One region of the Actinoplanes sp. NPDC051405 genome, then DNA from elsewhere that is predicted to be linked to it. Evidence: riboswitches for the same ligand, from Rfam matches in the RefSeq annotation. Region 1 holds a riboswitch; the other holds the start of a gene.
The links. A riboswitch is a leader RNA that binds a small molecule or an ion and turns the genes downstream of it on or off. The one in region 1 is predicted to bind ZMP and ZTP.
Positions count from the first base shown of each region.

Region 2: it holds a riboswitch for ZMP and ZTP, as region 1 does, so the genes downstream of both, ACZ6S4_RS29595 (bifunctional 5,10-methylenetetrahydrofolate dehydrogenase/5,10-methenyltetrahydrofolate cyclohydrolase) here and ACZ6S4_RS26205 (glycine hydroxymethyltransferase) in region 1, are expected to answer to the same signal.

Region 1 is NZ_JBVJIR010000013.1:8,038-19,917, forward strand. It holds gene ACZ6S4_RS26185 (methyl-accepting chemotaxis protein) at 1-102, shown strand, start outside; gene erm (ErmE/ErmH/ErmO/ErmR family 23S rRNA (adenine(2058)-N(6))-methyltransferase) at 160-957, opposite strand; gene ACZ6S4_RS26195 (class I SAM-dependent methyltransferase) at 1,285-2,016, shown strand; gene ACZ6S4_RS26200 (cation:proton antiporter) at 2,001-3,515, opposite strand; ZMP/ZTP riboswitch at 3,602-3,708, shown strand; gene ACZ6S4_RS26205 (glycine hydroxymethyltransferase) at 3,728-5,152, shown strand; gene ACZ6S4_RS26210 (glycosyltransferase family 2 protein) at 5,463-6,638, shown strand; gene ACZ6S4_RS26215 (hypothetical protein) at 6,657-6,821, shown strand; gene ACZ6S4_RS26220 (glycoside hydrolase family 16 protein) at 7,080-8,051, shown strand; gene ACZ6S4_RS26225 (L-dopachrome tautomerase-related protein) at 8,100-9,194, shown strand; gene ACZ6S4_RS26230 (metallophosphoesterase family protein) at 9,181-9,684, opposite strand; gene ACZ6S4_RS26235 (discoidin domain-containing protein) at 10,178-11,880, shown strand, end outside.
Region 2 is NZ_JBVJIR010000015.1:90,070-101,949, reverse strand. It holds gene ACZ6S4_RS29615 (glycosyltransferase family 2 protein) at 1-1,051, shown strand, start outside; gene ACZ6S4_RS29610 (hypothetical protein) at 1,496-2,074, opposite strand; gene ACZ6S4_RS29605 (hypothetical protein) at 2,856-5,123, shown strand; gene ACZ6S4_RS29600 (hypothetical protein) at 5,120-6,055, shown strand; ZMP/ZTP riboswitch at 6,055-6,138, shown strand; gene ACZ6S4_RS29595 (bifunctional 5,10-methylenetetrahydrofolate dehydrogenase/5,10-methenyltetrahydrofolate cyclohydrolase) at 6,155-7,024, shown strand; gene ACZ6S4_RS29590 (glycoside hydrolase family 26 protein) at 7,014-8,063, opposite strand; gene ACZ6S4_RS29585 (polysaccharide deacetylase family protein) at 8,060-8,872, opposite strand; gene ACZ6S4_RS29580 (hypothetical protein) at 9,175-9,417, shown strand; gene ACZ6S4_RS29575 (hypothetical protein) at 9,484-10,134, shown strand; gene ACZ6S4_RS29570 (nucleoside/nucleotide kinase family protein) at 10,151-10,822, shown strand; gene ACZ6S4_RS29565 (metallophosphoesterase) at 10,857-11,880, shown strand, end outside.

The DNA.
Region 1 (11,880 bases):
GAGCAGACCAGCAGCACGCTGGTCGAGGCGGACGCCGCGGTGAGCCAGCTCAACGAGGTGGCCGAGGAATTGCGCGTGGTGGCGGAACGCTTCCGGGTCTGAGCACCCGGACCAGCACGGACCAGGGCCTGCCGGCCGCAGCCGGCAGGCCCTGCGCTGTCAGCGCCGCGGGGCGTCGACCAGCCGGAACAGCGTCAGCCACTGCTCCGGCCAGACCAGACCCACGGGTACGCCGGTGGCCAGCCGGGCCGCCCGGAACGCCGCGGAGACCCGCCGGTCGCCGTACCGCCGGGACAGCGAACTGTGCAGCGACCCGCCGACGCCGGTGAAGCCCACCTCGACGAACCGCCGGTAGGCGGGCAGAGCAGCCGGCTCGACCAGCGGCACCGGCCGCCGGTCCAGGCGCAGAATGCCGCCGTCGACCCGCGGCACCGGGCGGAACGCCGACCGGGGGATCCGGCCGGCGAGCGTCCAGCTCACCAGCGGCCAGGTGCTGATCGTGAGCCGGGTCCACCGCCCGTAGTCGCCGGTGCGCTTGCGGGCGTACTCCAGCTGGGTGAGCAGCGTGGCCGCGGTCAGGGTTCCGGCGTGCAGGCACCAGTCGACGACCGCCGACGTCAGCGCGTACGGGATGTTGCCGACGACCGCGAACGGCCGGTCCGGCGGCGTGGCCCGCAGGAAGTCCGCCACCCGTACGGTGACGCCGGGCAGCACCGGCAACCCGGCCGCCACCTGCGGGTCCACTTCGTAGCTGACGAGGTCGCGGGTATGCCGGGCCAGTTCGCCGGTGAGGACGCCGCGGCCGGCCCCCACCTCGTACACCAGGTCACCGGGCCGGATGCCGGCCGCGGCGACCACCTGACGCACTGCTCGCGGATCGGAAAGGAAGTTCTGGCCGAACGCCCGGCGCGTGCGGGCGTGCTCACGTCCGGCCGGTTTGGAATGGGGTAGTGCCATGGCCGTGGTCCTGTCTGCCGCCTTCTCGGCGGCGAACGCGGACAGGCGTCATCGTGGCCCGTCCGGTGGAAAAGGACGCGGAGGGCCCTGGCGCGGCAGGCGGCTCTAGGCGGTGCGGCGGCGCAGGGCGCGACGCCGGAAGCGCAGGCGGGACGAGTGCAGCGGTCCCCGCGCCGCAGGCATCAGAGCCCGGCCGAGGAGAGCATGCGTCGTAGGCATCCGGCGACCTTAACCTCGGCCGCCGGAACCGGTCATCTGGTTTTCCACCGGTGCGCCCCAGGGGAAAAGCGGTGGCGGCCCGGACGCGGCTCTGGTTGCGTCCAGGGGATGACCGACTTCGATGATCCCGCGTTCTTCGGCGACCGCTGGGCGAGTCGCTACGACGATCTGAGCCAGGGCCCGGACCCCAGCGCGGCCGTGGACTTCCTGGCCGGGATGGTCACGCCCGGGGGCCGGATCCTCGAGCTGGCCATCGGCGGCGGGCGGGTCGCGATCCCGCTGGCCCGCCGGGGCTTCGCCGTCGAGGGCGTCGAGGCGTCCCAGGCCGTCGTGGACAAGCTCCGCACCGTACCGGGCGGCCAGGACCTGCCAGTGCTCACCGCGGACATGGCCGACGTGCCCAACACCGGGCCGTACCCGCTGGCGTACGTCGTCTGGAACAGCCTGTTCAACCTCACCAGCCAGCAGCGTCAGGTGGACACGTTCCGCAACGTGGCCCGGGTGCTGGAGCCGGGCGGGGCGTTCGTGCTCGAGTGCTACGTGCCCGACCCCGCGGCCTACGACCGGCAGTTCAGCACCGACGACGTACAAGAGGACTCGGTCGGCTTCACCCTCACCGTGCACGACCGGATCGCCCAGCGGATCCAGATGCAGCACGTGACGGTGGACGGCAAGGGCATCCGGCTCCTGCCCACCGCTCACCGCTACTGCTGGCCGGCCGAGCTCGACCTGATGGCCCAGCTCGCGGGCCTGCACCTGCGGGAACGGTGGGCCGACTGGGACCGTACGCCGTTCCGCGCCACCAGCGGGAGCCACATCTCGGTCTACGCCAGGCCCTGACCGAGCGTGCTCCCAGCGGCCTGCCGCAGGTCGATGTCGCCGATCAGCCGGCGAGCGGTCTCCTCGTCCAGCTCACGCCGCATCATGGCCTCGCTGACCGCCAGCCGCTGCTGGTCGTAGCCGTCGCCGGCCGCCGTCGCGATCTCCACGCCCCGGGCCAGCATCACGCGGGCCTGCTCCTCCTCGCCGCTGACGTCCAGCCGCAGCCACCGGACCAGCAGGCGGATCGTGGTGCCCTGCAGCAGCAGGGTGCCCAGGGTGACGAACAGTGCGATGGCCTGGATGGCGTCGCGGCCCGGGACAGTCTCCGGCACCGCGGCCGCCGCGGCCAGGGTGAGGATGCCGCGCATGCCCGTCCAGCCCACCACCACGCTCTCCCGTACGCCGGGAGCGGCCAGGCGGTTGTCGTCGCCGCCCTTGCCTCGGCCACGGGACCGGCGCGGCGCGATCCGAGCAGCCCGGGCGAGCCGCGCCCGGGCGAGCCGGTCGCCCATCCGCCACCGCCCGAACAGCAGGAACACGCCGACGAGCCGCAGCAGGATCGCGGCGAACAGCAGCACTCCCGCCGCGATGAGCGTCCGGTTCAGCCCCGGCTCCGGCTCGGCGGCCAGGTCGTCCAGCACGAAGCTCAGCTGCAACCCGATGTACGCGAAGACGAACGTCTCCAGCAGGAAGTCGACGACCGGCCAGAAGGCGTCCTCCTGCAACCGGGTCCGGTAGGCCCCCGGATACTGGTGGCGCGGGTCCAGGGACGTGTTCGCGCTGATCAGGAAGGCCGCGGAGACGACCGCGATGATGCCGGAGGCCTCGATCTGCTCGGCCAGCAGGAACGCGGTGAACGGCACCAGCAGCACCAGCGTGGTCTCCAGGGTCGGATTGCCCAGCCGCTTGCGCAGCAGCAAGGTGGCCGCCGTCAGCAGACCGCCGATGGCCGCACCGAGCGCCGCGTTGCGCAGCAGCTCCAGGGTGCCGGCGCCCCAGCTCGTGTGATCCCCGGCGACCGCGGCCACCGCGATGCTGAACAGCGTGAGCGCGGTGGCGTCGTTGACCAGGCTCTCCCCGGTCAGGATCGAGGTCACCCGGCGGGGCAGGCCCAGCTCCCTGCCGTGCGACACCGTCGTGATGGTGTCCGGCGGGGCCAGCACCGTACCGAGCACGAAGGCGGCGGCCAGCCCGATCGACGGCAGCAGCCACGAGGTCACCACGCCGAGCGCGCCCGCGGTCAGCACCACCAGCAGCACCCCGAGGTCGACGATGCTCCGCAGGTTCTGCCCGAACGCCGTGACCGAGGCGTTCCGGGTGGCCGAGTAGAGCAGCGGGGGCACCACGATCGCCAGGATCAGCTCGCTGTCCAGCTCCAGCCGCGGCACCCCGGGCACAAAACTGATCCCGGCGGCCAGCGCGACGATGATCAGCCCGGGCTGGACGCCGCGCCGGTGGGCCAGGGCGGAGACCGCGATGCCGGCCCCGACGATGAGCAGGATCTGCACGCCGTTCATGATCGCCAGGCTAGTGGCCGGGCCCGCCGGTGTGACGTACTCCCTGGATGAGCGATCGCGTGGCCGGGGCGGCGCCGGTATGCTGGTCGGCGGGCCGTGACTGGCGCGTTCGGATGGGCCAACCATCGGGGAGCGGCCCCGTGCCGGACGACCGTTCTCCGGAGACGACCTGCCGTGCGCCTGGGCCTCTTCACCTGTGATAGGGAGGTCCGATGTCTGCACTGAACGCCGAATCGACCGCGTTCCGCTCCGCCCTGGAAGCGGTCCGCGCCGTCGAGCCCCGCATCGCCGACGCGATCGCCAAGGAGCTCACCGACCAGCGTGAGTCTCTCAAGCTCATCGCCTCCGAGAACTACGCGTCCCCGGCCGTGCTGCTCGCGATGGGCAACTGGCTCTCCGACAAGTACGCCGAGGGCACGATCGGCCGCCGCTTCTACGCCGGCTGCCAGAACGTCGACACCGTCGAGTCGGTCGCTGTCGAGCACGCCAAGGCCCTGTTCGACGCGCCGTACGCGTACGTCCAGCCGCACTCCGGCATCGACGCCAACCTGGTCGCGTACTGGGCGATCCTGGCCGACCGGGTCGAGGCGCCGGCGCTGGCCAAGGTGCAGAAGCGCAACGTCAACGACATGACCGACGCCGAGTGGGCCGAGCTGCGCGCCGCGTTCGGCAACCAGCGGATGCTCGGCATGAGCCTGGACGCCGGCGGCCACCTCACCCACGGCTTCCGGCCCAACATCTCCGGCAAGATGTTCGACCAGCGCAGCTACGGCGTCGACGCGGCCACCGGCCAGATCGACTACGCGGCGCTGCGCGAGTCGGCCAAGGAGTTCAAGCCGCTGGTCATCGTGGGCGGCTACTCGGCGTACCCGCGCAAGGTGAACTTCCGCATCATGCGGGAGATCGCCGACGAGGTCGGTGCGACCTTCATGGTCGACATGGCGCACTTCGCCGGCCTGGTCGCGGGCAAGGTCTTCACCGGTGACTTCGACCCGATCGCCAACGCGCACATCGTCACCACCACGACCCACAAGAGCCTGCGCGGCCCGCGCGGCGGCGCGGTCTTCTGCCAGCCCGAGCTCTCCGACCAGGTCGACCGGGGCTGCCCGATGGTCCTCGGCGGCCCGCTCGCGCACGTCATGGCGGCCAAGGCGATCGCCTTCGCGGAGGCCCGCCGGCCCGAGTTCGCCGACTACGCGCAGCGCATCGTCGACAACTCGCAGGCCCTGGCAGCCGGCCTGACCAGCCGCGGCGCCACGGTCGTCAGCGGCGGCACCGACAACCACCTGGTGCTCATCGACGTCGACAAGTACGGCCTGACCGGCCGCCAGGCCGAGCAGGCGCTGCTCGACTCGGGCATCGTCACCAACCGCAACGCGATCCCGCAGGACCCGAACGGCGCCTGGTACACGTCCGGCATCCGGATCGGCACGCCGGCGCTGACCACCCGGGGCCTGGGCACGGCCGAGATGGACCAGATCGCCGAGCTCATGCACACGGTGCTGAGCAGCACCAAGGCGGGCGCCTCGAAGGCGAAGTTCGACCTGGACGCGGCGGTGTCCGACCGGGTGTCGAAGCAGGCCACCGAACTGCTGGCCGACTTCCCCCTCTACCCGACGGTGGATATTTCGGCCTGAGCAATGCCATGGCCGTACTTCTGAGGTTCGGGGACCCACTGATGAGTGGGTCCCCTTTTCTTTGTCCGAGGCGGGACTTCGCGTTCCTGGCCGCCGGCCGGGCAGTTGTCACACCCTGTTCTCCTGGGTATGCCGCCGAACAACGGATCACTTCCGGCGCCATGGCGCCGTGTCACCGCTGACTGTTGAGCGCGGGTAACCGAACGGTCGATCGCTCCGGAGTGCATGCTGCTTCCTTCACCCGCAAGGGTGCAAAACGGGCTTTTCAAGCAGCGAAACCGCCTGCCATCATTTGCACGACGAACGGGCCGTGGGCCGTTCTTCACCTCCCGTTGGTAGCTCTTGGCGATGCCGTGCGCATTGCTTCGGAAGGCGACAAGTGCGAGACAGCAATTTTGAGGGGCATTGGCGGGCCTGCGTGGTGGCGTTGATTCCGGCGCACAACGAGGAGCGCTCCATCGGGGCGACCGTCGAGGCTCTGCTGGCGCAGACCCGGGTGCCGGACCGGATCATCGTGATCGCGGACAACTGCTCCGACAGCACTGCTGACGTCGCCGCGTCGTATCGGCACCCTTCGTTGACGGTGACCCGGACGGTCAACAACCGGGACAAGAAATGTGGTGGCCTGAACGCGGCATGGCGGCAGTATGCGCTCGACTCGGACATCGTGATCTGCCTGGACGCCGACACGATCCTGCCGAGCAACGCCATTGAGGACTGGGTGCGGGAGTTCGCCGAGGATCCCGGCCTCGCCGGATCGAGCAGCAAGTTCACCATGCGCGGCACCGAGTTCCTCGTCCGGTTGCAGCGGGCCGAATTCGCCAAGTGGACGGACTCCTCGCTGCGACGAGGGTGGACGTCGGTGCTCGCCGGAACAGCCTGTGCGATACGGAACTCGGTCCTGCACGAGGTGGTGCGCACCCACCGCCGGTACGGGCCGTGGCTGCACGCCAGTCAGGTCGAGGACTTCGAACTGACCTACCGGATCCGCGAACTCGGCTACTACTGCCGGGTCTCCCCGACGGTGCGCGCCTACACCGACGCGATGCGTACGGTCAGAGCGCTGTGGGGCCAGCGGATGAAGTGGCAGGTCGGCACCGTCGAGGACCTCATCCGTTTCGGCCTGAACCGTAGAACGTGGATCGATTGGCGGCAGCAAGCGGCAGGCCTGCTCGCGGCCGCGGTGCGGTTCGGCTGGATCTTCTTCACCGTCCTCTACGCCGCGCTCGGGATCCTGCATTTCGCGCCGATCTGGTTCCTGGTACCGCTGCTGTTCATCGCCAATGACGTGAAACAAGCGCTGCGGATCCCTGACCGCGACCGCTGGGACATTCTTCTCGCCGCTGTGCTGCTGCCCCAGGAAGCGTTCGCCTGGATGCGCGCCGGCTGGTTCATCGCTGCCTGGTTCGAAGTTCTGAAAAGCAGATTCACCGGTAAGCGCAAGGATCGGTGGAATTTGCAGTACGCCGCCGAAGGCGCGGCGTAACCAATACTGAAGGGGCGAATGACAATGTACGGATCGAAGGTGGCACTCGCCGGTGGTGGCGCTCTTCCGGTCACCGGTGTGCTCATCGACCTGCCGGCCTGGATTCTCGCGTCGGTCACCATCACCTTCGCGGTCGGGGCGGTCGTCGGCTTGCTCCGCCCCAGCGGCAAGACGAAGCCCTGACGACCGGCGGTGATAGAAAGCCTGCGGCACCGTGCAGTTGCGATGGTGGGTCTGGTGATCGTCTTGGCCGGCCTGTACGGGCACATCGCCGGAGCATCCGAAGCGACGGGCGGCGAACATCCCTGCGAGACTCCGCTGCTGAGCGTTCCGGGTGGAGCACCCGGACCTCCGGTCGAGGTCGGATGGACCCGGCGCTGGGTGAGCTCGTCGAGTGAGCCGACGGGCGAGCGGCTCGGCCCCCACTGCTACCTGTTCCCAGTGCCGACCGGCGGCACCTGGCTGGTCACCTTCGGCGTGGTGATGCGGGATGATCAGCCGGTTTCCACCGTCGAGGTGTCGACCGACACGACCGATGGGCACGAGACGCACGTGATCAGCACCGACGCCCGGCTGACCAGGGTGTCCGTGCTCGTCCGCGCACCGGCCGGCTCGCTGCGGGTCACGATGGTGGAACGCGGCCACAGCGTGGCGGTCACCTCCGCGGCGTTCACCCTCGCCCGGCATGACGTCGCGCCGCTGGCAACCGTGTTCTCCGACGAGTTCGACGGCATCGGCACGGCACCGGACGGCACGAGGTGGCGGCTCGAGACCGGCTTCGGTACGTGGGGGAACAATGAACTGCAGACGTACACTGCGGATCCTTCGAACGTGCAGGTTGCGGCGGGCCATCTCGCGGTCGCGGCGCGGCGTGGACACGCGGATGCGGGAGTCCGCTACACGTCGGCCCGTCTCAACAGCACCTACTCCGGCACGTACGGTCGGATCGAGGGCCGGATAAGAACTCCGGGCGGCACCGGGCTGCTCCCCGCCTTCTGGATGCTCGGCATCGATGCCCAACCGGCGGGCTGGCCGGCCTGCGGCGAGATCGACATCATGGAGCACCTCGGCAGCCGGGAACCGCACACCGTGCATGCCTCCCTGCACGGACCGGACCTCGATGGCGCGCCATGGAAAACGACCACGTCGACCGTTGCGGCGGCGCCGTTGGCCGACGAATTCCATACATACGCGGTTGACTGGTGGCCTGGCCTCATCCAGATGTCGGTCGACGGAACCGTCTTCGCCACGTACGCGCCCGAGGACCTGCCACCTGGCCAGCAGTGGGTCTTCGACAAGCCGTTCTACCTGTTGCTCAACGTGGCGGTGGGCGGTGACTGGCCCGGCGAACCCGCTGCGACCGTAACCTTCCCGCAGACCATGCTCGTCGACTATGTCCGTTGGAAGCGTTGACCTCAGCCGGCCGGGTGATTGCCTGGCAGAACCGGGTAGCTCCCCGTCATGACGAATCAACCGAGCGATCAGACAATCGGCGACCTCGAGACCGTGCACACGTTCGACAGCGGGCCGATGCCTACGGGCGTCAGTGTCTCGGCCGGCGGGCGGATCTTCGTCAACTATCCGAAGTGGGGCGACGAGGTTGCCTTCACCGTGGCCGAGCTGCGGGACGGCACCGCCGTTCCCTATCCGGACCAGGCGTGGAACACCCCGTCCGGGGATGACGATGCCAAGGCCTTCGTGTCGGTGCAGAGCATCGTTGTTGATCCCGCTGATCGGCTGTGGGTGCTGGACACCGGGAGTCCGTTGTTCCAGCCGACCAAGCCCGGCGGTCCCAAGATGGTCTGCGTCGATCTGAGCACCGACACCGTCGTGCAGACGATCGTCTTCGAGCCCGACGTGGCGCTGCCCACGACCTATCTCAACGACGTGCGGTTCGACCTGCGGCGCAACGTCGCCTACATCACCGACTCCTCCGACCAGGGCCCGAACGGCGTCATCGTCGTCGACCTGGCCTCCGGTACGGCCTGGCGGAAGCTGCACGACCACCCGTCCACCAAGGCCGAGCAGCCGCCGGCGTTCCTGCCCGTGGTGGAGGGTTCGCCGTTCCTGGAGCGTCCGGCCGACGGCCCCGCGAAGCCGGTGCTGATGGGCGCGGACGGCATCGCCATCAGCGCGGACGGCAGCCGGCTCTACTATTGCCCGCTCGCCTCCCGGCACTGGTACAGCGTGTCGACCGATGCCCTGGTGGACCGCTCGGCCGGTGACGACGAGGTGGCCGCGACGGTGGTGGACGAGGGGGACAAGGGCGGCGTCTCCGACGGGCTGGAGACCGACGACCAGGGCCGGCTCTACCTCACCCACGGCGAGCACAACGCGATCCTGCGGCGGCTGCCGGACGGCACGCTGGAGACGGTGGTGCACGATCCGCGGCTGCTCTGGCCCGACACGATGTCGGTGGCCGCGGACCGGCACCTCTACGTGACCGCCAACCAGCTGCACCGCCAGGCCAAGTACCAGGGCGGTACGGACCGGCGGCAGTACCCGTACTCGCTGTTCCGGGTGCCGATCGACGCCGGCCCGGTCAGGCTCGTCTGACGATCCGGTGCAGCTCGACGCCGGTCAGGACCCCGTCCGACACGGTCGCCGTCTGGTACGTCGCGTACGGCTGGCGGCGCCGGTCGGTCGGGGAGCCCGGGTTGAGCAGGCGCAGGCCGGTCTCCGCCGTGGTGTCCCACGGGATGTGGGAGTGGCCGAAGACCAGCACGTCCACGTCCGGGAACCGGGCCGCGCAGCGCTGCTCGCGGCCGGTGGCCTGACCGGTCTCGTGCACCACGGCCAGCCGTAGCCCGTCCAGCTCGGCCCGGCCGATCTCGGGGAGCCGGGCCCGCAGTGCCGGACCGTCGTTGTTGCCGTAACAGGCGATCAGCCGCTTCGACCGGGCGGTGAGCTCATCCAGCAGGGGGACGTCGACCCAGTCGCCGGCATGGACGACGACGTCGGCCGCGTCGACCGCCGCCCACAGCTCGGCCGGGAGGTCACGGGCCCGCTTCGGCAGGTGGGTGTCCGCCATCAGTACCAACCGCATGACGCCACCCTAGAGCCCCGGCTGATCGGGAAGCGCTTCCCTCAAGAACCACCACGGCGTCCCTTTTAGGGGTTAAGCGGCTTACGAGCGTCTTGCAAGAGCGGGCTCATTCGGGCGCGTCGATCCGCGCGGGCAAAGCGTTATGCAGAACCGTTTTTCCCGTCGGGGAGCGGGCGCGCAGGCCGCTGCCGCACGGGGGCGTCCGGACCGTATCAGCGCACGTCGGAACCGGTTCCGGAACTCGCGGGCGGGGCCGTCGGCCGGCCCGGCGGGAGAGCTTTCGTGCAGCTAGGACGTCTGCCGGCCACAAAATCGGGCGAGGAAACGGGTTCGCCGATCCTTTGACACATTGCCGTAACGAACTTAGCGTCCAGGAGGCAGTGGAGCGCTTCCTTGGATCGCTCGGCTGTCATCCCCAATCGGGTGCTTTCCCCGGCTCCCGCCCCTCGGACGCGTGACCCCCGCGCCCGTACCGCTGTGTCTAGGAGAAGCAATGGTCATCCCCGCTCCCTCCGTCGCCCCCGCCGGGCGGTCGCGCCGCCGATGGCGGCTCGCCGCCACCGGCGCCCTGGTCGCCACCGTCGTCGCCGGCTTCGGCGCGGTCACCGCGCTGAGTGCCGAAGCCGCCGAGACGCTGCTCTCCCAGGGCAAGCCCGCGACCGCCTCGTCCTCGGAGAACCCCGGCGCCTTCCCGGCCACGGCCGCGGTCGACGGCAACACGGGCACCCGCTGGGCGTCCGCGTTCGCCGACCCGCAGTGGCTGCAGGTCGACCTCGGTGCCAGCTCGGCCATCACCCGCGTCGAGCTGAACTGGGAGGCCGCGTACGCCCGGACCTTCCGGATCCAGACCTCGCTGAACGGCACCACCTGGGCCGACGCCACCGCGGCGACCGCCGGGACGGCCGGGGTGCAGAGCCTGCCGGTCACCGCCACCGCCCGCTACGTGCGGATGTACGGCACCGAGCGCGCCACCCAGTACGGCTACTCGCTCTGGGAGTTCAAGGTCTTCGGCGGCACCACGGAAACCCCGCCGACCACCACCCCGCCCACCACCGGGCCGACGCTTCCGGGCGGCGGCAGCCTCGGTGCCAACGTGACGGTCTTCGACCCGACCATGTCGATGGCCTCGATCCAGAGCACCGCCGACGCGATCTTCAAGCAGCAGGAGACCAACCAGTTCGGCCTCCAGCGCAACCTGCTCGCGTTCAAGCCGGGCACCTACAACGGCCTGAACATCCAGGTCGGCTTCAACACCTCGGTGATCGGCCTCGGCCAGAACCCGCAGGACGTACGGATCAACGGTGACATCACCGTCGACGCCGGCTGGTTCCAGGGCAACGCGACCCAGAACTTCTGGCGCTCGGTCGAGAACATGTCGGTCTACCCGGTCTCGGGGGCCAACCGCTGGGCCGTTTCGCAGGCCGCGCCGTTCCGCCGGATGGACATCCACGGTGACCTGAACCTGGCCCCGAACGGATACGGCTGGGCGTCCGGCGGCTACATCGCCGACTCCCGGATCAGCGGCACCGAGGGTCAGTACTCGCAGCAGCAGTGGTTCACCCGCAACAGCACGATCGGCTCCAACTCCAACGCGGTGTGGAACCAGACCTTCGTCGGCGTGCAGGGTGCTCCGGCGGCCAGCTACCCGAACCCGCCGTACACGGTGATCGGCCAGACCCCGGTGATCCGGGAGAAGCCGTACCTCTACCAGGCCAACGGCCAGTACGCGGTCTTCGTGCCCAACCTGCAGACCAACGCGGCCGGCGTGACCTGGGCCAACGGCAACACCCCGGGCACCAGCATCCCGCTGAGCCAGTTCTACGTGGCCAAGCCGGGTGACTCCGCCGCGACGATCAACCAGGCGCTGGCCCAGGGCCTGAACCTGATGTTCCAGCCGGGCATCTATCACGTGAACCAGACCATCAACGTGACCCGGGCCAACACCGTGGTCATGGGCCTGGGCTACGCCACCATCATCCCGGACAACGGCGTCACCCCGATGCAGGTGGCCGACGTCGACGGGGTCAAGCTGGCCGGCCTGTTCTTCGACGCGGGCACCACCAACTCGGCGAACCTGCTGGTGATCGGCCCGAACGGCTCCTCGGCGAACCACGCCGGGAACCCGACGACCGTGCAGGACGTGTTCTTCCGGATCGGCGGCTCGATCGCCGGCAAGGCGACCAACAGCCTGCTGGT
Region 2 (11,880 bases), on a different contig from region 1:
GCTGTCCGCACTGCCGATCGACGGCATCACGCCGGCGACCGAGCCGGTGTTCCTGGCCCGCCGCCGCGCGGTGCTGGCCGACGCCCCGCCGATCACCGTGGTGGTCTGCACCCGGGAACGGCCCGGCGCCCTGGCCCGGTGCCTGGACAGCCTGCTCGCGCAGGCCTACCCCGACTTCAAGATCCTGGTCGTGGACAACGCGCCGGTCACCGACGCGACCGCCGAGGTCGTCCGCTCGGCGGCCCGCCGCGGCCCGGTCACCTACCTGAAGGAGCCGCGCGCCGGGCTGTCCTTCGCCCGCAACGCCGCGGTGGCGGCCGCGCCGGGCGAGATCATGGCCTGGATCGACGACGACGAGTACGCCGACGTCAACTGGCTCGCCGAGGTCGCCCGTGCTCTGGTCGAACACCCCGAGGCCGACGTGGTCTCCGGCGTGATCGTCCCGGCCGAGCTGGAGACCCAGGCGCAACTGTGGTTCGAGCAGTTCGGTGGCCACAGCAAGGGCCGCGGTTTCCAGCCCGACGTGTTCAGCCCGGCGACCGCGCACATCCAGAGCCCGCTGTACCCGCTGCCGCCGTTCGGCACCGGCGCGAACATGACGTTCCGGGCCGGCGTCATCGAACGCATCGGCGGCTGGGACACCGCCCTGGGCGCGGGCACCCCGGCGATGGGCTCCGAGGACACCCTGGCGTTCACCCAGGTGCTGATCAGCGGCGGCACGATCGTCTACCAGCCCACGGCGGTCACCCACCACTACCACCGGCGCGACCTCGAAGGACTGCACAAGCAGATGGTCGGGTACGGCGCCGGGCTGACCGCCGCGTACACCAGCCTGCTGCTCAAGCGGCCCGGCCTGCTCTGGCCGCTGCTGAAGCTGGCCCCGGGTGCCCTGCGCGACCTGACCAGCAAGGACAGCCTGCGGGTGTCGACGCTGCGGGAGGACTTCCCGCGGGAACTGCTGACGGCGAACCGCAAGGGCATGCTGGCGGGGCCGCGCGCCTACCTGAAGGGCCGCCGGGCGGCCCGGGCCAAGGCCCGGAGCGGCCGCTGATCGTGGCGACTCAGCCGTTCACCGGAAACTTCCCCCGGCACCGGGCATTCTCGGTCAGGAGGAAGCAGATGTGGCGATCGGTCGGAAATGCGTACGCCACCCCGGCTCGACCGACCGGGGTGGCAGCCGCATGCTGAGCGCGCCCCCGACCCCGGAGCCCGGCGAACCGGACAAAGGGCCGGTGCTGCGCCCGGCAGCCCCGATGACGTCCATCCAGCAGTACGAGTCCCCCGACGCCACGGAGGCCCAGCACATGGCGGACCAGCGCGCGGCCGACCAGCGCGCGCCCGAACCGACCCGGACGCAGGATCGGCCGCACCACGACCAGCCGCACCCGGACCAGCCCTTCTCGGACCAGCCTCTTTCGGACCAGGCAGCTCACGGCCAGAACCGGCCTGTGCCGAATCGGCCCGTGCCTGATCGGCCGGGGCAGAGCCGGCCCGGTCAGGAAGGCGGCGCGGCGCGGCCGGCACGTGGGACGGCCCGGGTACGCCCGGCGGCGCCGTCCGGTGCCGACGCGTCGGGGCCGGCGGTGGCCGACATCCAGACCACGTCGGGGGTGCCGAAGGTCGTGATCCCCGCGGCGGTGGCCGCTCCGGCTCCGGTCGCCCCCGCCACGGACGACGACGCGTCCGGCATCGACGAGCCGCGGCCTGAGGGCGTGGACGAGCCGGAAGCTTCGGACGCGACCCGCGCGCAGGCGCCCTCGGACGACGTCGCCGGGACGCCCGGCGGCGTTGTCGACGACGCTTCCGCCGGAGCCGAGACCGTGTCAGCGGCTGAGGCCACGACGGGGACCGGCCCAACCGCCACGAGCGACGTCGAGACCACGCCCGCCGCCACCGGCGACGCCCAAGCGGAACCCGCCACCACAGCCGACGCCGAACCCGGGTCCGCCACCACCGGCGACGCCCCAGCGGAACCCACCGCCACGGTCGACGCCGCGCCCGAGCCCGTAGCCACGGCCGACACGTCACCGGAACCCACGGTCACAGCCGACGCCGCGCCCGAGCCCGTAGCCATGGGCGACACGTCACCGGAACCCACGGTCACAGCCGACGCCGCGCCCGAGCCCGTAGCCACGGCCGACACGTCACCGGAACCCACGGTCACAGCCGACGCCGCGCCCGAGCCCCTAGCCACGGGCGACACGTCACCGGAACCCACGGTCACAGCCGACGCCGAACCGGAACCCGCAACCACAGCCCGCGCGGAACCGGCGCCCGCAGCCAGCGCGGAACCGGAGCCCGCGGCCACAGCCAGCGCGCAACGGGAGTCTGCAGCCATCGGCGACCCCCAAGCGGAAGCCACCGCCACGGCCGACGCCGCGCCCGAGGCCACAGCCGGCGCCGATCGGAAGCCCGCAGCCACGGCCGCGCCTGACCTCACGGCCGACGCCGGACACGGCCCCGCGGGTTCGGTCACGGCGGAGCCGACAGCGACACCCACGGCAGAGTTCGCGCCCGGCGCCGGACCCGGCACGGACCCTGAGCCACCCACGGAGGCCGGCCCCGGCGCCTCTTCCGCGGCGGAAGACGCCGAAGCGGCGCAGCCAAGCGCGGCACAGGCGCCGCAAGCGTCGGAAGCCGCTTCTCCCATTGAGGCCGCCCCCGGAAGCAACACTGACCTCACGCCTGAGGTTGCAGACTCCACGACCGAATTGGACAACCAGCAGGTCGCAGGCAGTAAAGGGGACGCCAACGCTCAAGCTGAGGTTGAGGTTGAGGTTTCGCCTGAGCGCGAACCTGAAGCTGATGGTGAGGTTGAGGCCGCACCAGAACTGAGCGATCCCGAGGCGACCGCGGTGCTGGTCCTGCCGGCCGGAACCGTGGCCGGCAACAGCCCGACGCAGGCCGCCCCGACCGGGACCGAGCCGGACCAGGCCGAACCGGACCAGGCCGAACCGGACCAGGTGGAGCCAGACCAGGAGGGCTCGAGCCTCGAGGACACGGTCGTCCTGCGCGTAGAGCCGACCGTCGAAGACACGGTCATCCTGACCCTGCCGGAGGCCCCGAAGGCGACCCCCGCGCGGAGCCCCGCCGAGGAGACCGTAGTCATCGCGCTGCGGGCGCCCGACGACACCGTCGTCATCCCGGTCGTCAGCTCAACCGCCAGCGTCGCCCCGCCGACCGATGTCGTCACCGCCGTCATCCCCGTGGTTCCCGGACGGCGGGACGGTCAGCGCACCGACGTCGCTCCCCCGCCCGATCCCGGCCGCACGCCCAAACCCGCCCGCGCCCGCCGCGAGCCCCTCGACCTGGGCCACGCCCCCGCCGTGCTGACCATCTCCGCTCTCGGCGTGCTCATGGTCGCCCTGGCCTACGCCGGCGGCCGGGTCAGCACCGGCAACGCCCAGTTCGCGTACTGGGTCGGTCAGGTCGTGGTTTTCACGCCGGTCGTCGTCCGGCTGCTCAGCCGCCGGATGGCCGGGGTCGCCGAGTCGTTCCTGCTCGTCATGGGGCTGGCCCTGCACCAGTATCTGCTCAAGTGGATGTACAGCCCGGACCAGTTCCGGTTCCCCGACGAGCTGCAGCACTGGCTGGCCACCACGATCATCGTGCAGACCGGGGAGCTGTTCCAGCCCAACCCCGCGCTGCCGCCCGCCGAGCACTTCCCCGGTCTCGCCGAGCTCGGCGCCGCCGTGGCGGAGATGACCGGGCTGCCGGTCACCGCCGCCGGCGTCATCGTCGCCGGTATCGCGCACCTGGTGTTCGTGGGCATGCTCTTCGCGGTGGTGCTGCGCGCCAGCAACTCTCCGGCTGTCGCGGGCGTCGCCTGTGCCACGTACGCGACCGCCCTGCACTACTTGTTCTTCAACTCGATGTTTCTGTACCAGACCGCCGCCCTGCCGTTCTTCATGCTCGCCATCTGGGCGGTACGCCGGTGGCGGGCCGAGGGCGGCCGGATGTTCGCCGCGCTGGCCGTGGTGTCGATGGCCCTCACCACCGTCAGCCACCACGTCACCGCGCTCGCCCTGGTCGCGACTCTGCTGCTGCTGGCTGTCGCCGAGCTCGTCGTGGATCAGCCGCGACGATGGTCGGCGCTGGCCATGCCGGGGGCCGCCGCGGTCGTGGTGGCGGCCTGGATCCTGTTGGTCGCCACCGATGTCCTCGGCTATCTCGAGGAGCCGGTCGACCAGGTCGTGCGTACCGTGTCGCAGCTCTTCTCCGGGGAGAGTGACCCGGCCTCGACCAGCGCGCCCGTCTCGGTCGGTCAGCTCGTGGTGCAGGGCGCCGGACTGCTCGGGCTGCTGGTGCTCTATCTCGCGGTCACCCGCGACATGGTGCACCGCCGCGACCGGGACTGGTGGCGGTGGGCCGCGGTCGTCGGCGGGATGGTGTTCTTCGCCGGCAACGGGGTGCGGTTCCTGGGGCAGAACGGTCCGGAGATCGCCGGGCGGCTGTCCACGTTCACCTACATCCCGATCTCCATCCTGGCCGCGATCGGGCTGGTCCGGGGCGTGCAGCTCATCCCGGCCAAGGACGAGTTCGGGCATCGGTGGCGGGCCGCCGCGCCGGCCATCGACGTGGTCATGCCGGGCGGCTGGAACCTGTACAGCCGGGTCGCGGCCGGCTCGGCGATGATCACACTGCTGATGATCGGGGCGCGGGCCGGTGGCTGGCCGCCGATCGCCTCCATCCTGCCGGGGCCGTACCTGGCCGGCGGGTACGAGCGGTCGGTCGACGCGTACGGGGTGGCGTCCGCCGACTGGCAGCGCACCACGCTGGGCCCGGGCAACCGGGTCGGCGGCGACGCGACGTCGGTCTCGCTGGCTTCCACGTACGGGCGCCAGGACCCCGTACGCGAAGTCGGCTCCCTGTACTACGCCGACGTGTGGGGACTGGAGCAGGACGACCTGGTGCAGCGCGTCCACGTCCAGTACCTGGTCGTGGACCGGCGGTTGAGCACCCAGTTGCCGGAGAGCGGCGCGTACTTCGAGAGCGACCCGCGGTCCGGGCAGATCACCTCGCCGCTGACCGTCGGGCAGCTCGGTAAGTTCGACACGCTGGCCGGGATGGACCGGCTCTACGACAACGGCACTGTCCGCATCTACCGGACGGGGGTCCAGTGAGCGCTCTGCTGTCCCGGGTCGTGGCCGCGTTGGCCGTCGCCGCCGGTGCCGCGGTCCTGTTCGCACCGCAGGCCCTGGCCATCGCCGGTGGGCTGCTGCTCGGTTTCGTCCTGCCCGGGATGGCGCTGCTGGGGGTGCTGTTCCGCCGCCGGGCGCTGACCGCGGTCGAGCGCACAGTGCTCACCCCCGCGCTGAGCATGGGCGTGCTCATCGTCGCCGGCCTGGCCATCCATGTCGTGGGCCTGCGCATCGACCGGCTCGCCTGGACCGTGGCCACCGTCGGGGTGACGCTGGCGGCGGTGCTGGCCACCCGGCTGCTGCCGCCGCGCCGCGTGAGCGCGGCGGACAGCGCGGAGCCGCAACCCCGGCCGGTCGGCGAGAAGCTGGTGCGGATCGGCGCCGGCGAGCACACGGTACGGCTTCCGCTGAACGGCATGGCCGAGGCGAACACGGTGGCTGAGGCGAACACCGTGGTGATGTCGATCGTGCCCGCGATGCTGGAGGAGGACGAGCAGCGCGCCGCCGCCGAGGAGAAGGCCCGGCGCCGGCGTCTGTTGCGCCAGTTCCTGCCCCTGGTGGCGGTCGCGGCCGTGCTGGCCGGGGCGAGCTGGCTGTCGTTCACCACGTCGCGGGCCACGCACGACACCGTCGTGACCGCACTGTCGGCGACGCCGTCGGGTCCGGTGAACGCGGCCGGGAACCGTACGGTGCGGGTATCGGCGACCGGGCTGATCGCCTCGGACGGGCCGTACACGCTCAGCGTGACCGGCCCGTCGGGGGCCGCGACGGTCAAGCGCACGGTCTCGGTCACCGGGGACGGGACCTGGAGCGAAACGCTGAGCCTGCCGGGCGCGCAGCGGATGCGGGTGAGCCTCTACCGGTACGGGGACACCACCGCCTACCGCACCCTCTACATCAGCGCCGTAGACTGACGCGGACACGCGACTGGCGGCATCGAGGATGGGGACCACCATCGGGGAGCTCGCCGTGGGGGCCGTCCGCCTGGGTGCCCACGCCGGAGTGGAAGCTGTATGTCCGTACCGCATGAAGCAAGGCTGCTGCCCGGCAAGCCGGTGGCCGACGAGGTCCTGGCCGACGTCGCGCAGCGCGTGACGAAGCTGCGCGAGGCCGGCGTCCAGCCATCGCTGGCGACCGTGCTGGTCGGCGACGACGACGCCAGCGCCGGATACATCCGGATCAAGCAGCGCCAGGCGGCCGAGCTGGGTTTCGTCTCGCCGCATGTGCACCTGGGCGCGGAGGCGACGCAGGACGACCTGCTGCGGGCGATCGACCAGCTCAACGCCGACCCGGCCGTGCACGCCCTGCTGATCCAGTACCCGCCGCCCGCGCACATCGACTACGACGCCGCGCTGCTGACCGTCGACCCGGACAAGGACGTCGACGGCATGCACCCGCTCAACCTGGGCCGGCTGTCGGTGGGCCTGCCCGGGCCCCGGCCGTGCACCCCGGCCGGCATCGAGGCGCTGCTGGCGTACCACGACGTGCCGGTCGCCGGCCGTGAGGTGGTCATCCTGGGCCGGGGCGCGACCATCGGCCGCCCGCTGGCCATGATGCTGGCCCAGAAGCGGCCGACCGCGAACGCCGCCGTGACGGTCGTACACACCGGCGTGCCGGACTGGCAGCGCTACACCCAGCGGGCCGAGATCCTCATCGCCGCCGCCGGCGTGCCCGGCATCATCCAGCCCGAGCACGTGAAGCCGGGCGCGACGGTCGTCGGCGCCGGCGTGCGGTACGAGGGCCGGCGGCTGCTGCCGGACGTGGCCGAGGAGGTCGCGCAGGTGGCCGGGGCGATCACCCCGCGGGTCGGCGGCGTGGGCCCGACCACCGTGGCGATGCTGTTCCGCAATGCGATCGAGGCGGCGGAGAAGGCTAGCCGCTGAATCGGGCGCTCGCCGCCATCGCCTTGTACGCCGCCAGCGACTCGGCGTCGGTGTCGATGCGCCACTTCTCCTCGTACCCGGGGTGGGTGTCGGTGTCGAACCAGGTCACCGCGCCCACCGCCGGGTGCGCCTCCACCCAGCGCGCGAAGAGCGTGATCCAGTCGGCCTTGGTCCGGCCGCCGCGGTCGACCGAGCCCACCTCGGTGATCATGATGGGCTTGCGGGCGGAGTAGGCCCGGTAGATCCCGGCGAACAGCTTGTCCGGGGTCTCGCGGTGCAGGTTGTAGCCGGAGACCCCGACCCAGTCGACGTACTCGTCGCCGGGGTAGAGCGCCGCGAAGGTGTTCCACTCCGTGGCCGGGTCGGAGTTCCAGTTCGGGCTCCACACCCAGGACACGTTGGTGGCCTTCTCCTCGGCGAAGATGCGGTGCAGGCGCCGCCACGCGGTCACGTACGCCTGGCCGTCCTTGCCGTTGCGCGCCGCACTCCACTTGTACCAGTCGCCGTTCATCTCCCAGCCCCAGCGCAGCAGCACCGGCCGGTCCTGACGCTTGAGCCGGCGCGCGGCGCGGGCGATGAGCGCGTCGCTCGCCCCCGAGTTGATGTCGGCGAGCGGGCAGCCGCGCCAGGAAACCATGGGCGTGGCCTTGGCCGGCAGGCCCTCGATCGCCTGCGGCAACGTATCGGTGAAGTCGTAGAAGACGTGCACGATGCGCTCGTCGCGGCCGAGCTGGTTGCGGCGCAGCGCCAGGCTATCGGTCAGCGACCGGCCCTCCAGCCCCAGGTAGGCGCCGAGCATCGCCCTGCCGGGCCGGAACGGCACCGGTCCGCCGCCCTTGGTGACCACCGCCGGCGTGGGGCTCGTGCTGGGCTTCGCCGACGCGGCCCGGCCCGGTGAGCTGGTGGCCTCGGCCGGCTTCTCGTCGCTGCCGATCGCGCGTACGGCAAGGACGGCGGCCGGCACGGCGGCGAGCGCGGCGAGACCACCGACGAGGTGCCGGCGGGTCAGCCCGCGAGCGGCCCGGTGCGCCGGCGTCACGTGAGGTTCCGGCCGGTCGCCCGGGCGACCCGGCGCACGGCCCGCCAGCCGGGCTGGGCCAGCTGCTTGAGCCGCGGGACCAGCGGCGAGCCGCCGCCGGCGACCAGGGCGACGAGGTCGGCACCGGTCATGGCCGGGGTCGGCTGCAACCGCGGTACGGCGAAGCGCCGCTCCCCCGGCCGGTGCAGGCGCCGGCCGACCTCGGTGGCGTTGTCGTGCCCGGCGGCCAGCACCGCGGCCCGGACCTTGGCGCCGTTGTAGCCGTGCGGGTAGGCGAAGCTGCGCACCCGGCGCTGCAGCCGCTGCTCGAGCTCGTCCTTGCTGCGCAGGGTCTCCTCGCGCAGCTGGGTGGCGCTGAGCACGTCGAGCGGGTGGTGCAGCAGGCTGTGGTTGCCGATCTCGATGCCGGCGTCGGCCACCTCGGCGAGCTCGTCCCAGGTGAGCAGCCGGCCGAAGTCGGGCGCCCAGCGGCCCAGCCAGCCGGCCGGCGCCCCGAGGTGACCCACGGAGGCGTAGAGGGTGGCCCCGGCGCCGGCCTCGGCCAGCACGGGCACGCCGGCGGTGAGGAAGTCGCGGTAGCCGTCGTCGAAGGTGACCGCGATCAGCTTCTCGGTGCTGCCGCGCTCCAGCTCGTCGAGCGCCTCGGAGAGCCCGACGAGGCGGTAGCCGGCCTCGCTGAGCGCGCCGAGCTGCTGGGCCAGGCGGCTGCGGGGCACGGCGAGATCACTCAGCGGGCCGCCGACGGCGGACACGGAGTGATACATCAGCGCCGGCAGGGACTCCCATGCCGGCGGCGCCGCAACGGTCACCGTTCGTTCCTCCCACACCTGACGGACATGACCATTATCGGTCGCCATCCCGGCAAGCTTCGGGGTTCGCGCAACTCGGCCCCGGGCCCGGTCCGCGGCACGTCGTGGCCGCTCAGGCCACGTTACGGCGCAGTTTCCGAGGTGTCCAGCACAGCTGCCGGACCACTGATCGACATATCGGCAGCGGTCATTCTCGCCGAGGCTCAGGATCGGGGCGCAGGCCGCCCCTCTACCGAAAGTCATAGCCGCGATCCGGCTGCGGAGGGAAGCGGAACACCCGCCGTCACGGCGAAGGTGTGAGCATGAAACCGGACCGTGCGCGAAGACTCGCCGAGGCCACCCTGGAGGCCGGGCTCGTCCTCGGCGTCGCCGCGCTGCCCACCGCCTGGCGGGTGCTGGACGCGCGGCTGGCGCTGGTGCTGGCGGGCATGCTGCTGGCGCTCACCGCCGCGACGTACGCGTTACACGCAGTGACATTTGACTGCTTCCTGCTGACAGGCCACCGTGCCCGACGCCAGTTTTCTTATACCCAGCGTAAGGAGTGAACCGCCGGACATCCTGTTGCGTACCCCCGGTTGCAGCGTCCTCAAAGACCCCGGGGAGTGAACAGGATGTTCCGGCTCATCCAACTCCGAGCACAGCACGGCGTACCCCGCATCGGGATCGACCCCGACGGCTACGGCAGCGAACAGGCCGCCCTGGCCCGCTACCGGGAGTCACCGACGGCGTACTTCGGCATCGGCCGCTTCGACGAGGCCGGCCGGCTCGCCGAGATCATCATGGACACCGTCTGCAGCCCGGCCGCCGACTGCCCGCGACCCGCCATGGTGGTGCACGCCGAGACCTTCCAGCCGCTCTGCGACACCTGCTCGTTCGGCCTCGAGGTGCTCACCGTGCCGGAGCTGGCGCTGCACCTGGGCGTCGTGGTCCGGATGGCGCCGGTACTGGCCCCTTCCGGTCGCCACGCCGCACCCGACGAGACGTACTCGGCGAGCAACCGGATCGCCCGCGAGTTCGCCACGCACGTCGACGACCCGGTGTGGCGCATGGAGCTGTGCGCGGAACTGGCCCGGACCCCGTCGGCGGTCAACGGCCTGCTGATCGGGGTCGGCGCGCTGAGCCACCGCGACGTCCTCGACCACTATCCGGCGCTGTGCGCGCTCGGCACCCAGTTGCCCGGCGTCATCCACAGCGACCTGGTGCGCGCCATGACGAGGCCACTCTCCCCGGCCGGTGTCACCGCGTTGCGGCTCGGGCTGTAGCCCGTACCGTACGGGCATGACCGTCACGTTCTCCGAGCTCGTCGACCGGGCCCGGGCGCTGGTCCGCGACGGCCGCCGGGCGATCCTGGGCATTGCCGGCGCACCGGGCGCGGGCAAGACCACGCTGGCCGAGGAACTGGTCGCGGCACTGGCGAAGACGGCCGGCCCGGACTGGGTCGCGCACGTACCGATGGACGGCTTCCACCTCGCCGACGTGGAGCTCGAACGCCTGGGCAACCGCGACCGCAAGGGCGCGCCGGACACCTTCGACCCGCTGGGCTACGCGGCTCTGCTGCGCCGCCTGCGCGAGGACACCGACGAGATGATCTACGCGCCGGGCTTCGAACGCATCATCGAACAACCGGTCGCCGGCACCATCGGAGTGCCCCGCGCGACCCGGCTCATCGTCTCGGAGGGCAACTATCTGCTGGTCCCGACCGGCGGCTGGGAACAGGTCCGGCCGCTGCTCGACGAGGTCTGGTACGCCGACCTGGACCAGCAATCGCGGCTGGACCGGCTGATCGACCGGCACCGGCGCTTCGGCAAGAACGCACACGACGCGGCCCGATGGGCGACCGGCACCGACGAACGCAACGCCACGGTGATCGCGGCCACCCGGGACCGGGCGGATCTGCTGGTCCCGGCCGCTCTGATCCGCAGCATCGGCACCCCACCGCCGCCGCCCTGAACGTCCGCCGGCCGGGCCGTGGCAGACTTCTGCTGTGTCTGTCGGTGAAACCGTCGAGACCGAGCCGCGTCGCCGGCCCGGCCGCGCCCTGCGATTCGGCCTGATCGTTGCGGCCGTGCTCCTGCTGCTGTTCGGCGTGCCGTGGTGGACCCTGGTCCGGTCCGGCAACGACTGGCCCGGCGCTGTCTTCGCCGCCGGCACCGCGCTGTTCGCTGTCGCCGTCGTGGCCTTCCCGTTCCTGATGTTCAGCGGGCACGGCCGGCACCACCGCGACGGCGCCGCCCGGGCCGCCGACACCATGCTCGGCATCGTCTGGGTGCTGTTCGTCTGGTCGCTGCTCGGCAACGTGCTGCGGGCGGCGCTCGCCCTGGCCGGCGTCGCCGACCCGGCCCGGTCCCGGATCGTCACGGCGTCGGTCGCGGTGGTCGCGACGGTCCTGCTCCTCTGGGGGTACGCCGAAGCGATGCGCGTCTCCCGGGTCCGCCGCATCGACGTGCGCATCCCGCGGCTCGGTAAGGGGCTCGACGGCCTGAAGGTCGTGCTGCTGACCGACACCCACTACGGCCCGATCGACCGGGCCCGCTGGTCGCGTGGTGTCGTCGACGTCGTCAACTCGCTGGAGCCCGACGTGGTCGCGCACACCGGCGACATCGCGGACGGTGAGGTGGCCCAGCGCCGCGAGCAGGCGGCCCCGCTCGGCGACGTCCGCGCCCGGCTGGCCCGGGTCTACGTGACCGGCAACCACGAGTACTTCAGCGGCGCCCAGCGCTGGGTCGAGCACATGGCCTCGCTGGGCTGGGAGGCCCTGCACAACCGGCACGTCGTGGTGACCCGCAACGGCGACAGCCTGGTCGTGGCCGGGGTCGACGACCGTACGGCCGCGGGCTCGGGCGTGCCCGGCCACCACATGGACCACGAGGCCGCCCTGGCCGGCGCCGACCCGGACCTGCCGGTGCTGCTGCTGGCCCACCAGCCGCAGCAGGTCACCGGGGCGGTGGCGCACGGCGTCGACCTGCAGCTGTCCGGACACACCCACGGCGGGCAGATGTGGCCCTTCC